3 regions of the Variovorax multivorans genome follow, and region 2 is predicted to be linked to each of the others. Evidence: predicted binding sites of a transcription regulator. Region 2 holds the regulator's gene; each other region holds the start of a gene.
The links. The regulator sigma-54, encoded in region 2, starts transcription at its own class of promoters, with help from an activator protein. The targets are predictions, from matches to a motif close to TGGCANGNAANCTGCTTT.
Positions count from the first base shown of each region.

Region 1 (5,282 bases), on a different contig from region 2:
CGGCCTTGTCCTTGGGCACGGCGGGGCCGAAGCCTGCGATGTCGGTGCCGCCGTCCTTCATTTCGATGAAGGCGCCGTACTGCGCGGGCTTCCAGTTGCCGGCCATCACCTTCTTCAGCTCAGGCGTCAGGAAGCGGTCCCACACCCACACCGACGAGCACAGCGTGGCCTTGGGCGCGAACTGGCGCAGGTCGCGGTGGTGGCCGGTGCCGTACACGCCGCGCTCCTGCGCGACGATCTGCGGCGTGGGGCTGTCGACGTGCTGGCCGATCACGTCGGCGCCCTGGTCGATGAGCGCGGCGGCAGCGGCGCGTTCTTTCACCGGGTCGTTCCAGGCGCCGGTGTAGATCACGTTCACCGTGGCGTTCGGGTTCATCTTCTGCGCACCGAGCGCGAAGGCGTTGATGGTCCAGTTCACCACGCCGAAGGGGTTGGCCGCGACGAAGCCGAGCTTGCCCGTCTTGGAGGCCGCGCCGGCGGCCATGCCGCAGAGGTATTGGCTTTCGTAGGTGCGGCCGTAGAACGATTCGAGGTTGCTGCCGTTGGTGGTGCCCGAGCCGTTGAGGAAGGCAACATCGGGGTACTTGGCGGCCAGGTCCTTGAAGCTGTCGGAATAACCAAAGGCGGTGCCAATCACGATGTTGGCGCCGCGCTGGATGAACTTCTCCGCAGCGGGCTTGATGGCCGATGCGTCTTCGGGCACGTTCTCGACGAACTGGATCTTCTGGCCGATTTCCTTTTCGATCTTCACGCGGGCCTCGTCGAAGGCCTGCGTCCAGCCGCCGTCATTTTTCGGGCCGAAGTAGAGCATTGCGATCTTCGGCTTGTCCTTCAGCGTGAAGCCGTCGGCGGCCGCGGCGGGCAGCGTGGTGAAGAAGGCGCCGCTGGCCGCGACGGTCATCGCGAGGCCCAGGCCGGGAGTGAGGGTGCGCAACTGCATGGGACTACCTTTGGTGAGAGGCTTTGAAGAAAGGGAGGACGAAAAAAAGAACGAGCGCAGCGCGCGTCACATCATGAAATTGATGCGGAACACATTGCCCTCGGGATCGAGCAGCACCGACTGGTACCAGTTGTAGTAGGTGACGTACGGCGGCTTGACGAGCGTGGCGCCGGCTTCGAGCGCGACAGGCACCATGCTGTCGACGTCGGCCTGGCTGTCGACGTCGATGTTCAGCAGGAACTTGACGCCGCGCGTGTCTGAAAACTCGCTCAGGTGCAGCAGCTCGTAGGCATCGAGTGCGTTGAAGCCCAGGCTCGACTTGCCGGTATCCAGGCCTCGGAAGATCGGCGAGCGGATTGCTTCGATCTCGGGGAAGCCGAATACGCGCTGGTAGAAGCCGCTGAGTGCGACCACGTCTTTTGCGAAGACGTTGACGTAGGAGAGGTGGGCCATGTTTAGTTGCTCATTGCGCGGTTGTTGGTGTTCTTGTTCGGGGTGCGTGCGAATGACACCGGGTACTCCCCTCCGCGAATGTCCCCCGGCCTTCGGCCTCCTCCTTTATTTCGCTGCGGGGAGCACCCGATGCCATTCGCACATGGGCGCAGCCGTTGTGCTGGCCGATCAACCAGTGCTCTGAACGATCACGCCGATGGGGTGCCTTGCGCAGCGAAATAAAGGAGGAGGCCGCAGGCCGGGGGACATTCGCGGAGCAAGGTACCCCGTCGGCGTGATCGCGCCCCGAAGAACAGCAAGCCGTCATCTCAAGCCATCGCCTTCGTGCCACCAAAGGTCGTCTGCTTGACGAACTTTGAAGTCAGATGGTCACCCGAGGAAATCGGTGCGTACTTCGCCGTCTCGCCCGGTGCAAGGCAGCTAGCCAAGCACTCGACCATCGCGTCGTAATTCGGCTGGTGAAAGAACACCAGCGATTGCCGACGATTGGTGCTCGCAATCTCGAAGGGCGGGTTGATCACGCGGTGCAGCGTGGACACCCACTGGTCGTTGGTCCACTGCATCATGAGGTCGGCGATGTTGACCACCAGGCCGCCTTCGACCTGCGGCACATCGACCCACTGGCCGGCCTTGTTGAACACCTGCAGGCCCTTGTCATCGGGCAGCACGATGGTGAGGCTGCCGTAGTCGCTGTGCGCGCCCGCGCGCAACTGGCCGGGCAACGGCTGCTCGCGCTGCGGTGGATAGCTCAGCACGCGGAACATGCTGATGTGCTTGTCGATCTTGTCGTCGAAGAAGGTCTCGGGCAACGACAGGCCGAGCGCGAAGACACGCATCAGCGAGCGCGAGAGATCGCTCATCGCCTCGAAGTAGCCCTCGTAGGCTTCGCGGAAGCCCTCGATGGGCGGCCAGCTGTTGGGCTCGAAATGCGGGCCGGCGGCGGGGCCGCGGTGGTAGTCGTCTTGCGGCACGTTCGACGGGCCGATGGAGAACGATTCCTTCAGGTCGCCAGGGGCCGCTTCTTCGAGGCTGTACGAGAGCCCTTCCTCGCCTACCGCGCTGTAGCCGCGCACCGCGTCTTCGCGTGGACGATCGACTTTGCGCTTTTCGCCCAGCGGCATGTCGAAGAACTTTCGCGAGAGCGACGACACGCGCGAGATCAGCCCGGGCGCAATGCCATGGTTCGTGATGACGAGAAAGCCGATGCTGCGGCAGGCCTCGTCGACCTTCTTCGCGACCTCGGCCTTGCCTTCGGCGGTGCCCGCGAAGTAGGGCGCTAGATCGATGATGGGTACGGACAGCAGGGTCATGGCAGGTTCCTCATGCTTGGCATGCCTTTCGCCATGCAACGTCTGTGCCAGTTGGACCAAATGGACAAAACGCATCCGTCGCGTCAGCATGGTGCGCAACGACGCGCTGCCAAGGCTGCTGCGGCGCAAGGCGATGCATCACGGCCTTACAGTGGTGCGCTGTGCTGTCTGCCGATTCACTAACGAACGAACAAGAGCGAGGGAAGATGCCGAAGACCAAAGCGCTGGCCGCCAGTGCCAGCAAAGAGAAGAGCCCGGCGCGCAAGCGCGCGAAACCCGCGGTGCGCAGTGCGTCCGCGGTGAGCCGCCGGCTGCGCCAGATCGAGGACAAGCGCAGCGCGATCCTCGGTGCGGCGCTGGGGCTGTTCTCCCGCTTCGGCCTGCATGGCACGTCGATCGACCAGGTGGCGGCACGTGCCGATGTATCGAAGAGCAACCTGCTCTATTACTTCGCGAACAAGGAAGAGCTCTACGTCAACGTGCTGCGCGATCTGCTCGCGCTGTGGCTCGAGCCACTGCGCGGCTTCAGTGCCGAGCAGGACCCGGGCGAGGCCATCGGCGACTACATCCGCCGCAAGCTGGTGGTTTCGCGTGACAGGCCCGATGCGTCACGGCTCTTCTGCCTGGAAATGATCCAGGGCGCGCCGCTGCTGCGCGACGAGCTCGACCGTGAACTGCGCACGCTGGTGGAGAAAAAATCGGAGGTGATTCGCGCGTGGGTCGAAGCGGGCAAGCTGGCGCCTGTCGATCCGCATCACCTGATCTTCGCGCTGTGGGCGGTGACGCAGCACTACGCGGATTTCGGGGTGCAGGTGCAGGCGCTGTCGGGGCACACGCTGGACGATGAAGCGTTCTTCGAGAAGACCGTCGAGAACGTGCAGCGCATCTTTCTTCAAGGCATCACGCCGCGCTGAGTCTTGCTCCCTCTCCCCTCGGGGGGAGGGCTGGGGTGAGGGCTGCGGCATCGAAGCCAATGTTGCCTTTGCAAGCGCCGCTGCCCCCTCACCCTGACCCTCTCCCCGAGGGGAGAGGGGATAGGACGGGTCAGTGCTGCGGCGGCGCCGCGATCTCGTGATAGCGCCGGTCGAAGTAGATCAAGCCCTGCGTCGCGCCACCGATGGCAATGGCCACCGCTTCGCAGAACAGCACGTCGTGCGTGCCCGCGCTCGTGGCATGCACCACGCGGCAGTCGAAGGACACGGCTGCATCGTCGAGCATCGGCGAGCCGGTAGTCTTGCGGCTCCAGTTGCCGGCGGCGAAGCGCTCGTCCATCGGCGTCTTGCCACCGAACAATGCCGAGAGCGACTGGTGTCCCGCGGCCAGCACGTTCACGCACAGCACGCCGTTGGTCTTGAACGCCGGGTACACCGAGGCCGAGCGGTTCAGGCACACCAGCAGCGTTGGCGGCTCGTCGGTCACGCTGCACACGGCCGATGCCGTGAAGCCGGCGCGACCCGCGGGGCCGTCGGTGGTGATGATGTTCACCGCCGCGCCCAGCCGGGCCATCGCATTACGGTAGTCGGCCTTCTCCAGGCTCGGCAGCAGGCCGGCGGGGTTCGATGACGATGAAGCAGCGTGGGAGGCCATGGCATTCAGCAGCATGTGGTGAGTCCTTCAGGCCAGCACGCAGGCCTCGTCGAAGGGTAGCCGCGGCAGGCGGCCGAACACCTTCGACGCATCGCCGTGGCCCAGGTTGATGAGGAAGTTGACGGTCCAGTCGGTGCCTTCGAAGAAGGCCGCGTCGACCTTCGCCTTGTCGAAGCCCGACATCGGGCCTGCATCGAGGCCGACCGCGCGTGCTGCGAGCAGCAGATAGCCCGCCTGCAGGCTGGCATTGCGAAAGGCGGTCTCGTGCGCGGCCTCGGGGCTGCCGGTGAACCAGCTGCGCGCATCGGCATGCGGGAACAGCGTGGGCAGCTTGTCGTAGAACTTGCGGTCCCACGCCGCGATGACCGTGACCGGCGCGGCCATGGTCTTGTCGAGGTTGCCCTTGGAGAGCGAGGGTGCGAGGCGCTGCTTGCCTTCGGGCGTGCGCACGAACACGAAGCGCGCGGGCGAGCAGTTGGCCGATGTGGGGCCGAGGCTCGCCAGCGCATAGATCTGCTGCAGCTGTGCGTCGGTGACGGGTTCGTCGGTCCAGCCGTTGTGGGTGCGCGCGCCGGTGAAGAGAAGCGACAGCGCGGCGTCGTCGAGTGTGGATGCAAGAGTGGTCATGCTGGAACGGCGGATGCGCTGACCCGCGAGAGAAAGTCGAGCAGGCTGCGGTTGAAGGCTTCGGCTTCGGTCACGCTGTGGGCATGGCCGCCGTGCGGCATGAAGTCGAGCGTGACGTCGCTCAGGCCATCGGCCAGGCGCTGCGAGCAGGTCCAGGGCACGAGCGTGTCGTCTTTCGCCGCGGCGATGAGTGTGGGCGCAGTGATGTCGGCGAGGCGGGCGTCGATGTCGAAGGCGCGCAAGGCGGCGATGCGTGCGCGCATGTTGGCCTCGCCCGGGAAGTGCGCGAAGGCGTGATCGACTTCGTCGGCCACGCGCTGTGCGTGTTCGGCGGCCCAGGCTGCGGGGTACAGGAAGATCGGTTG
Region 1 is NZ_JBPJZL010000014.1:75,488-80,769, forward strand. Features, by position in the region: gene ACSFCA_RS29295 (BMP family ABC transporter substrate-binding protein) at 1-940, opposite strand, end outside; gene ACSFCA_RS29300 (VOC family protein) at 1,007-1,393, opposite strand; gene ACSFCA_RS29305 (isopenicillin N synthase family dioxygenase) at 1,702-2,703, opposite strand; gene rutR (HTH-type transcriptional regulator RutR) at 2,910-3,617, shown strand; gene rutF (NADH-dependent FMN reductase RutF) at 3,748-4,305, opposite strand; gene ACSFCA_RS29320 (malonic semialdehyde reductase) at 4,318-4,917, opposite strand; gene rutD (pyrimidine utilization protein D) at 4,914-5,282, opposite strand, start outside.
Region 1: the regulator sigma-54 is predicted to act here: its motif matches at 2,736-2,753, upstream of ACSFCA_RS29305 (isopenicillin N synthase family dioxygenase).

Region 2 (5,282 bases):
TGAGCATGTCGGGCCGGTAGCGGCGGTAGGCGGTGTGCACCAGCGGCTCGTCGGTGGCGGCCAGCGAATTGGTGACCACGCTGATCTTCACGTTGCGGCCCCGGATCTCGCGCATCACCTCCAACCCCGAGGCGCCCGGAATGAGGTAGGGCGAGACGATGGTCACCTCGGAGCGCGCGCGGCGCATCTGCTCGACCACGTTGTAGCGCACGCTGTCGACGTCCAGCAACGGCACGCCGCCGTAGGAGGCGGTCTTGCCGATCACGCGCTCGGGCGAATCGGCGTAGGCCTCTGCGGTGGCCCAGATCAGGCCGAGCTTGCCGGCGTTCAGGTCTTCCGCCATCGGGCTGTAGCCGAGCAGGTCGTTGGGCGCGGGCGGCGGCGGCGGTGGCGTGGTGTCGGGGCCGGTGGCGACGTCGAAGCGCTTCTGCAGTTCCTCGCGCGACAGGTCGCTGGCCACCACCGACTGGACCGGCCGCACGTAGATGCTGTTCCAGTACTGGTCGAACAGGCTGCCCAGCCGCGGGATCAGCGCGCCGGTGACGAAGGTGTCGAGGTCGAGGAAGTTCTCGCCCGCGGTGCGCCTGAAGTACTGGTTGCCGATGTTTCGCCCGCCCGCCACCGCCATCGCGCCGTCGGCAATGAACAGCTTGTTGTGCATGCGGCGGTTGACGCGGCTGAAGTCGAAGAGCGAGGCGCTGAAGCGCTTCAGCAGGCTGCCGCGCCCGGCCGGGAACGGGTTGAACAGCCGCAGCTCCACGTTGGGCGTGGCGGCGAGGCCGAGCAGCAGCTCGTCCTCGCCGGAGGTGTAGAGGTCGTCCATCAACAGCCGCACGCGCACGCCGCGCAGTGCGGCATCGCGCAGGGTGCGCATCAGGTAGCGGCCGGTCTCGTCGTTCTCGATCTGGTAGTACTGCACGTCGAGCGTGCGCTGCGCGCGGCGGGCCAGCTGGATGCGGGTATCGAAGGCGAAGTCGCCGCCGGGCATCAGGCGAAAGCCGCTCAGGTCGGGGTCGGGCTGCGAGGCCAGCGCGATCTTTCCGAGAGCGGTGTCGGCCGACACGGTCATGGCCTTGGTGGGCGGGCGCGGTGCCTCGTCGGGCAATGTGGCGCAGCCTGCGAACAGCAAGACCGCCGCCATGACGAAAACCCAATGCCCACAACGCGACAGCGACAGCAGGCGACGGGTCATCGGCGTCTTTCTACAGGGCCTTGCGAAGGTTGGCGGGCGCAATGCGCAGCGCCTCGCGGTACTTGGCCACGGTGCGACGCGCGCACTCGATGCCCTGCTCTTTCAGCATCTCGGAGATCTGGCTGTCCGACAGCGGCTTCTTGATGCTCTCCGAGCTGACGAACTGCTTGATCAGCGCGCGCACCGCGGTGCTCGATGCATTGCCGCCGGTCTCGGTGCCCAGCGCCGAGCCGAAGAAGTACTTGAGCTCGACCGTGCCGAAGGGCGTGGCCATGTACTTGGCGGTGGTCACGCGCGAGATGGTCGATTCGTGCAGGCCCAGCTCGTCGGCGATCTCGCGCAGCACCAGCGGACGCATCGCAAGCTCGCCGTGCACGAAGTAGCTCTTCTGCCGCTCGACGATCGCGTTGCTCACGCGCAGGATGGTGTCGAAGCGCTGCTGGATGTTCTTGATGAACCAGCGCGCTTCCTGCAGCCGCTGCGACAGCGCCTGGCTGCCTTCGCCCTTGTGCGACTTGAGTGCGCCGGCGTAGATGTCGTGCACGCGCAGGCGCGGCATCACCTCGGGGTTCAGCATAACGCGGAACTTCACGTTGGTGCCGCGGCCCGTCTTGGTGACTATGACGTCGGGAATGACGATGTTGCGCTCGACGTCGACGAAGCGCCGGCCCGGCTTGGGCTCGAGCCGCGCAATGATCTGCAGCGCCGAGCGCACCAGTTCCTCGTTGCTGCGGGTGAGCGTGGCCAGGCGCTTGAAGTCGCGGCGCGCGAGCAGCTCCATTGGCTGCTTGCAGATGGCAATGGCGATCTTGCGGACCAGCTCTTCTTCGTCGGTCTCGTCCTCGCGGGCCAGGGCGCGCAGCTGGATGCCCAGGCATTCGCCGAGGTCGCGCGCGCCGACGCCGGCCGGCTCCAGGCTCTGCAGCAGGCCGAGCGCCACCTGAAAGTGATGCACGAGGTCGTCGAACTGGTCGTTGTCGTCGCCGGCCAGGCCCGAGGCCAGTGCGGGCAGCGAGTCTTCGAGGTAGCCGTCGTCGTTGAGCGATTCGATGAGAAAGCGCAGCGCGGCGCTGTCGTTTTCGTTCAGCCGCAGGCTCAGCGCCTGGCGGTGCAGGAAGGACTGCAGCGATTCCTGGCTGCGCGCGAGTTCGGTGGCGTCGGCGCGTTCGTCATCACCCAGGTTGTTCTGGCGCGCGGGCGCGTCGCTGCCCCATTCGCTGTCGTCGGGCGCCATGTCGACGGTGCCGTCGCCTTCCCAGTCGGGCTCGCGCTCGGTGATTTCGGCGGCGGGGCCGTCGGTGTCGGCCGTGGTGGTGGTGCTTGTTTCGGTGGAAGCAGTGGACGCGCTGGCGGCGGGGGAAGCGAAGTCGCTCTCGCCGTCGCCGCTATCGCCGCCGTCGTCGCGCGGCACCGGGGCATCGGCCGTGTCGAGCCCGAATTCCTCGCGCGCCGCTTCTTCAGCCGTGCGCTCGAGGAACGGGTTCTCGTCGAGCATCTGCTCCACCTCCTGGCTCAGTTCGAGCGTGGAGAGTTGAAGCAGCCTGATCGACTGCTGCAGCTGTGGCGTCAACGCCAGATGCTGCGAAACGCGAAGGGATAGCCCTTGCTTCATGGGAACCGCCCCCGCCCTTACATGCGGAAGTGTTCGCCCAAGTACACCCTGCGTACCTCGGCGTTGTCGACGATCTCCGAGGGTGTGCCTTGTGCCAGCACATGCCCGTCGCTGATGATGAAAGCGTGATCGCAGATGCCCAGCGTTTCACGCACGTTGTGGTCGGTGATGAGCACGCCGATGCCGCGCTCCTTCAGGAAACTGATGATCCGCTGGATTTCGATCACGGCGATCGGGTCGATGCCGGCGAAGGGCTCGTCCAGCAGGATGAAGCGCGGCTGCGTGGCCAGCGCACGCGCAATTTCGACGCGGCGGCGCTCGCCGCCCGACAGCGCGAGCGCGGGCGAATCGCGCAGGTGGTCGACGCGCAGGTCGGCCAGCAGTTCGGCCAGGCGCTCGTCCATGTGCTGCTTCGACAGCGGCGCCATCTTGCCGTTCTCGTCGGGCTCGCTCTGGAGCTCGAGCACGGCGCGCACGTTTTCCTCGACCGTGAGCTTGCGGAAGATCGAGGCTTCCTGCGGCAGGTAGCTCAGGCCCATGCGGGCGCGGCGGTGAATGGGCATGTGGGCGATGGGCTCGCCGTCGATGCTGATGTCGCCCGCGTCGGCGCGCACCAGCCCCACGATCATGTAGAACGAGGTGGTCTTGCCCGCGCCGTTCGGCCCGAGCAGCCCGACGACTTCGCCCTTCTGCACGTCGAGCGAGACGTCTTTCACGACCGTGCGGCTGCCATAGCTCTTCTTCAGGCCGCGCGCGATCAGGCGGCTGCCCGGTGCGCCGTTGGCGTCCTGCGTTCCAGCGGTTTCGATCACTTGCGGGTTTCTCCCTGGTCACTGAGCGTGGTGCTCGGGCGCAGGCCCTTGCCGGGTGCGGGCGTGGGCGCCGGCGGCGCCGCCTTCGCACCGGCCGGGGCCGAGGCACCGGCCGCCGGTGCGGTGGCGGCCTTGGGGGTCAGGATGGTCTTGACGCGCCCGCCCGGGGTGGACGCGTTGACGGCGGTGTTCGGCGGCACGGTGGAACCGTTGACCGTGTAGGTGTCGTTGCTCTGGTCGTAGACGATCAGCGCGCCCTGGCTTTCGTCGTTCGGCGTGGCGCCGAGCAGGCGGCGCATGGTGGCGTTGCGGATGAACTTGACGTTGTCGGCACGGCTGTCGTACTCGATGACTTCCGATTCGCCCTCGATCCACTCGTCGGGCGCGTTGCGCTTCTGCTTGTAGTAGGCCCGCTTGCCCGGAGCCGCCGTGACCACGCCGTACTGGTAGCCCTCGGGGTCCTGGCGTACATCCATGCGTGCGCCACGGATGATGATCGTGCCCTTCGTAACGAGCACGTTACCGGTGAACACGCTGGTCTGCTTCAGGTCGTCGTAACGCATCGAGTCCGACTCGATGTTCATCGGCTTGGTGCGGTCGGCGGTTTCGGCCAGTGCGCCCGAGGCAAGGCCGGCCAGCAACAGCGCGCCGACAGCCAGGCGGCCGATGCGACGGAAGAAGGGAGTGGTGGGGTGAGAGTGCAATGTCATAGAGGCACGAAACTTGCTCGGCATTGTATGCGGCTGATTGCGTCAGCCCCGCACGCACAGATGAAAAAGCCCGCCGATGCGGGCTTGACTTTCTTCCTGGATTCCTCTCAGGAACACCGCGGAACCGGCTCCGCCGGTCCGCGATCTTGGGGGGGTCAGCCCTTCTTTGCTTCGCCGATCAAGTAGTTCACGACCTGAAGCACTTTGGTCATGTTGCCGGCGGTTTCGCCGTCCACATACCAGCGGCCGGCCACGGCCATTGCCGGCACGCCAGCCACCTTGTAGGCGTCGGTCATTTGCGAGGCGCGCTTGGCCTTGCTGGCCACGCCGAACGAGGTGAAGACTTCCTTGAACTTGGCGCCGTCCAGGCCGTTCGCGGCGGCCCAGGCAATGATGTTGGCGTCGCCGTTCACGTTCTGGCGCTGCGCGTGGATCGCGTTGAACACCTTCGGCTGATATTCGTCGACCTTGCCCATGGCCTCGAGCGCGTAGTACAGGCGCTGCTTGGCTTCGACGTCGTTGCCCACGAAAGGCACAGGGATGCGGCGGAAGGCGACTTCCTTGGGCACGGTCTTGATCCAGGCTTCCAGCGCCGGCTCGAAGTCGTTGCAATGCGGGCAGTTGTACGAGAAAAACTCGACCACCTCGATCTTGCCGGCGGGCGCGTCGACCGGCACGCGCTTGTCGAGCACCAGGTACTCGGTGCCGGCCTTGGGCGCGCGCGCCTGGGCGTGGGCCGGGTTGGCGGCCAGGGACAGCAGCCCGAGCGAAGTGGCGGCCAGCGAAAAGTCACGACGTTTCATTGAAAGAGCTCTCCAGTTGTTACGGCAGACTGAGCCGGCGCGCGGCGGGGAGTTCCCCCGTGTCCAGCGCGCCCGAGGCAGTGGATGGTGGCGGCAAACGCCGCGCGGCGAAGCTTAGGGGCTATTTGCGTCGGCTGCCGGGTCAGCGCTGCA
Region 2 is NZ_JBPJZL010000015.1:37,208-42,489, forward strand. Features, by position in the region: gene ACSFCA_RS29965 (phospholipase D family protein) at 1-1,192, opposite strand, end outside; gene rpoN (RNA polymerase factor sigma-54) at 1,203-2,804, opposite strand; gene lptB (LPS export ABC transporter ATP-binding protein) at 2,822-3,616, opposite strand; gene lptA (lipopolysaccharide transport periplasmic protein LptA) at 3,613-4,326, opposite strand; gene ACSFCA_RS29985 (thiol:disulfide interchange protein DsbA/DsbL) at 4,482-5,129, opposite strand; gene ACSFCA_RS29990 (SPOR domain-containing protein) at 5,272-5,282, opposite strand, start outside.

Region 3 (5,282 bases), on a different contig from region 2:
TCTTGCTGGATTCGATCGGGCTCTTGCTGATCAGGTAGGGCGTACTGGTGGCGCTCGGGGCATTGCCGCAGGCGCCGGCCGGTGTCTGGGAGATGCCGGCGTTCACCACCCAGATCGCCACGCTGGTACTCAACGCGCAACTGGCGTCCAGTGAGCTGACGAACTGCAATCGCGTGCCGGTGTTGCGGCGGATGGCTTCCGCCCGGGCCGTCTGCAGATCGGAGCGCAGCGACTCGGCCGTGCTGCGCAGGCGGTTGTTGCGTGTCCAGTCACTGAACCCGGGTGCGGCCAGCAAAGTCAGGATCGCCAGGATCGTGATAGCCACCATCAACTCGATCAAGCTGAATCCCGCCGACGAAGGCTGCCGCGTGCGCATCAGCAGCTCCCGCCCCTGGTTGTGATCCAGCAGCTCGACGAGGTTGCGGTCCATCCCGACACGCCGGTGATGGTGGTAGTCCGCGTGCCGTCCTGGTCGATGGTGTAGACGAAGCCAGCCATGGCAGACGTGCCGGTGGCGGTGATGGTGTAGCTCGTGGACGAACTGGGCGAGCAGGTGAGCGTGAAGTACTTCAGGTTGGTATTCGAGATGCTCACGCCGCATGCACTGGTGGAGCCGGTGGCGTAGTAGCTCTTGGCATCCTGGAACCACTGCTCCATCTTTGCGTTGCTGGCGGAGAGATTGGAGGTCGCCTCCGGAATGCGGCCGCGCCGCACGTAGTCCGTGTAGGAGGGCAGGGCGAGGGACGCCAGGATCGCCACGATCGCCACGGTGACCATCACCTCGATCAAGGTGAAGCCGAGCACTCGCGCACGGAGCTCTTGAGGCTTCTTCTGCAGCCGCGTCATGGTGGTTCTTCTCCTCGTGTAACCGGAAGCAATCAGAAACTTCCTGGACGCCGAGTCGAACATGCAATTTGGGAGAAAGCTGGCTGATGCGTTGGGGTTTGTGTGCGCGTGGGCGCAGTGAATCCGACGTTTCTCCGACTTTGTTGTCGAGCATCGCTGCTGCATCGGATCGACCGATGTTCAGGAGAAGTGATCGATGAAAAAGAAGATGTTGCCGTCCCTCGGGATGGCGTGTCTGGTGGGCTGTTCGGCCGCGGCGTGGGCTGCATCGACGACCACGGAAAGCAGCAGCGCAAGCACCAGCAGCACTGGCGGCAACTCGGCCGTTGATGCTGCATTGAAGACCTGCGCGGCCAGCGTGGCCAAGGATTCGAACGGCGGCCCCGACGAGACCGCGATGACCGCGTGCATGACCAAGGCGGGCTTCACCAAGCCCGCGCAGGACGGCGGCAGGCCACCAGCACCCCCTGGCAGTGCACCCCGGAAATGACGGTACGGCAGCGGTTACCTCGCAGCAACCGACGCCGGCAGGCGACTGAGAGCGAGACGTTGCCGCATGTGTACGACGGCCTCGCACCCGAGGGTGGCCCGGAGCTGAGGTCGGATGCCATCAGCCTCGAGGCCGCCATCGCGATGACCGGCATCAGCAAGCGCACGCTGTGGCGTCGCGTGTCCGACGGCACCATCGCCAAGCACAAGGAAGACGCGCGGGGACGGGCGATGCTCGCCTTTGCGCAGATCGCCGGTCTGATCAAGCTCGAGCTGTCCGATGAAGACCTGCACATGATCGTGAAGGCCGACAGCGGCGATGCGAACGCGCAAGCCGATGTTGGCGAGATGTTCTTCGTCGCGGGCCGCTTCGATGCGGCCGTCTACTGGCTCGATCTGGCGGCCGCGCAAGGTAATGCCGACGCCATGCAGTGGCTCGGCAACTGCCATGCATCGGGCCTGGGCGTGCCGAAGGACGACAGCCTCGCGATCATGTGGATCGCCAAGGCGGCTTCGCTGGGGCATCCGGTGGCCTGCCAGCAGATTCAGGGCATGAGGGCGGGATGCGGCGAGCCGTAGGCGTCCGGTTGTCTGCGTGGATTGTTTGCCCTGCACTCGTGCTCACAGTACTGGCAGCTTGCGTAGGCTCACGTAGGCCTGGTGATGAGCCGGCCGATTTCGGTGCGGATGTCGCGGTGCGCAGCATGATCGTCGCGCAGCAGAAATGCAATGCGGCGGGAGTGCCGGATCTCTACGAGTGTGCTGAAGCGCCGCCTTCGTCAACAGGTGAGCGACTGGCGGCTCGCGCGGCGCTCGATATGTATCAGCTCTTTCAGCGAGGCTGTCTCGATACCACGGGTGCGGGGCAGTGCGAGGCGCTGGTGGAGGCCGCATACCGCAAGGCCAGCGCGCAACAGATCTCGTCGCCCTGACGCAGACGCAAAAAAAGCCGCCATAAGGCGGCTTGCGTTAAGCGATGCGGCTGAATCAGGTGCCGTTAGGGCAGCCCGCCGGTGCGTACTTCGAGTCAGCTGTAGTTGCGCAGGTCCAGCTGCCCGCGGTGCTTCGAGTCCAGGTGATCGTGTAGGGCGTCGCTTTCAGCGTTGCAGCCGCACTGCCGGCGAATGTGGCTGAAATGGTGCCGCTAGTAGTCAGCGCGACAGTATTGGTGGTCGTGCTAAGTGCCGTGCCAGCAGTCGAAGCCAGGGGGGATGTATAGCTCAAGATGTTGGAGCTGGTAGCGCCGAGGTCGCAAGCGGCCGCATCAGTCTTTCCATTGTTCAGGCAATCTTCATACGCCGTCTTCAGGGCGCCGGTTTCGCCCATGGCGCGAGCCACTTGCGACTTGGCGATGTAGGTCTGGTACTGCGGAATCGCAATAGCAGCCAGAATGCCGATGATCGCCACGACGATCATCAACTCGATGAGGGTGAAACCCTTTTGCACGTTGCGTGCGAAGGAACGATGGTTCATTGTGAAACTCCTGCAGTTGAGAAAGTGCGCCCGGAAAAACTCACCGGGACGAACTTCTTTCTGCAGTCCGCATGCCACCCGTCTTGCGGTGGTTCATGCGTGTTTTGACAGGTGTTTCAGGAGGTAAAGGCGCGGACCTGTTCGTGCCGCTTCGTCATGACGCGCGGCGGCGCGTGCCATGGCATCTGAAGGGTGGTGTCATCGCGCGTGTGCGCGGGCTTTGCTCAGTGCGCCGCAGACGCCAGCCGTTGCGCCTCGAGCGCCAGAGGCACGCGAACCTGCGCAACAAGCCCATGCGAGCCAGACCTCAGCACCACGTCGCCGCCATGCGCGCGCGCGATGGAGCGGCACACGGCAAGGCCAAGTCCGCTACCCGCAGCACGCGAGGACCGCGCCTGTGCCGTCCGATAGAACGGCTTGAACACCTGCTCGATTTCGTTTGTGGGCAGCCCCGGCCCACGGTCGCCGATCTCGACCACTGCGTCGTGCCCATCGGTGAACAGCCGCACGCGTGCCAGGTGCCCGTACTTGACGGCGTTCTCGATCAGGTTGTCGAGCACGCGGCGCATGCCGATCGGGTCGACCTCCACCTGCGCGCTCTCGACGCGTCGCAGCTGCACGTTCTTGCCGACGAACACGGCCTGCTCGACCACGTCCTCGACAAGGCTCGAGAGGTCCATGCGTTCGCGCGCGCTCACCACCGAGGCATCGCGGATGAAGCTGAGCACGGAGCCGATCATCAACTCCATCTCCTGGACGTCTTCGAGCATGCCGGCGCGCACGTCGTCGGGCACGTCCTCGATGCGAAAGCGCAGCCGCGTGAGGGGCGTGCGCAGGTCGTGGCTGATGGCGCCGATCATCACCGTGCGGTCGTCTACGAAGCTGCGCAGCCGCGCCTGCATGCGGTTGAAGGCCTGTGCTGCGCGGCCGATTTCGGCGGGGCCCTCCAGTGCCAGCACCGGCGCCGCAGGGTCGCGGCCCAGTTGGTCGGCCGCGCGCGCGAAGCCGGCAATCGGCCGCACCAGCCGGCGAGAGAACAGCCAGCCCGCAGGGGCGACGATTGCGGCAGCGATCAGGAACCACAGCAGCACGCGGCGCTGCCACGCGTTCGGAAAAGACTCGGGCACCGGCTGCACCACCACCCAGCTGCCTTCGGGCGTGTAGACCGCGGCGATGAAGTCGCCTTCGACGAATGGCGCGGGCGCGAGCCCGAAGAGGCCGCGCGCGGCGGGGCGTTCGTTGTCAGTGGTGGCGATGGGTGTCGTGATCGTCGTGTCGGTGTCTCTGGACGCGTGGGGCGGTTCGACAGGGGCGACGACGCGCGGCGGTGCAGTCGCGGTCACAGGTGGCGTACTGGCCGAAGACGGCCGCGTGGCGGGCTCGGCGCGCGGCGATTGCGCGGTAGGGGGGGCAACGGGTGCCTCGGCCCTGGCAGGGGCCTCGCGGCGTGGTGGGCTTTCGATGACCGGCGGCAAGGCTCGCATGGAGGGCCCTGACTGTATTGAGGGGGCTCCGGGCTGGCCTTGGGCGGGGCCCGATGGCGGCGCTGCGGACGAGAGGCCCGGTGGAGGGGCGGCACCGGTTGCGCCCGGCGCAGTCATTGAGCCTGGTGCAGTCGCCGAGTCCGGCGCGGTCGTCGTGCTCGGTGTCGCCGACCCGGGCGATGGCGGTGTGCCGGCGGGGCCTGCACCGCTACCGGGGGAAGCCGTTGCCGTGCTGCCCGGAGGGTTTCCGGCCGCGGGCGTGGGCGTGGATGGACCGCCCGACGCGTCCGGCGTAGTGGCCGGCGCATTGCCCGTCGCGGGATTCGTTGTCACGCTGCCGGGTGGTGGTGACGGCGGAGAAGTGCCCATCTGGTTTCCCCTCGGGCCTCCCATTCCACCCGGAAATCCCATGCCTCCAGGCCCACCGGGTCCTCCCGGTCCGCCGCCGCCTCCGCCGCCCCCCGGCCCACCTCTCGCCTGGACCCGCAGAAAGCCCGCTCCAGCAAAGGTGTTGGCGATGCGGCGCGGCACTGGCTGCGCTGCGTCATGCCCGTCTTCCGTTGCCGCGACAGGGCCCGTGGTGCCCGCGAACGGCAGCGGCGTGAAGAAGTACAGCCGCACCTCGGCCTCGTCGCGCGTCAGCAGTTGCGCCAGGTCGCGCCGCGAGCGTTCGGAGGTCAGCCAGCCTTGCCCCTTGGGTTGGGGCGCGTTCGCATGCAGCGTGCGCTGCAGCAGGTTCGCGTTGCGGCCTTCGGCGCTTCGGCCAGACAGCACGCGCGCAATGTCGCCCATCTCCCATTGGCGCTGTGGTTGCGGCGGGAGAAGCACGGTCAGCGCCAGTGTCACGACTTGCGCCACCACCAGCCCGCCCAGCAGCAGGCCCATGATTTGCCACGCGAGCGGCGGGCCCGACCAGCGGCGCGCGGTACCTTGGGAGTTCATGGGTTGATGCTGGCACGGACGGGAAGCGATGTCACGCCACCGTGGCTC
Region 3 is NZ_JBPJZL010000003.1:219,066-224,347, reverse strand. Features, by position in the region: gene ACSFCA_RS08085 (GspH/FimT family pseudopilin) at 1-430, opposite strand, end outside; gene ACSFCA_RS08080 (type IV pilin protein) at 376-846, opposite strand; gene ACSFCA_RS08075 (hypothetical protein) at 1,027-1,257, opposite strand; gene ACSFCA_RS08070 (hypothetical protein) at 1,405-1,914, shown strand; gene ACSFCA_RS08065 (hypothetical protein) at 2,040-2,267, shown strand; gene ACSFCA_RS08060 (pilin) at 2,323-2,808, opposite strand; gene ACSFCA_RS08055 (ATP-binding protein) at 3,033-5,234, opposite strand.
Region 3: the regulator sigma-54 is predicted to act here: its motif matches at 2,868-2,885, upstream of ACSFCA_RS08060 (pilin).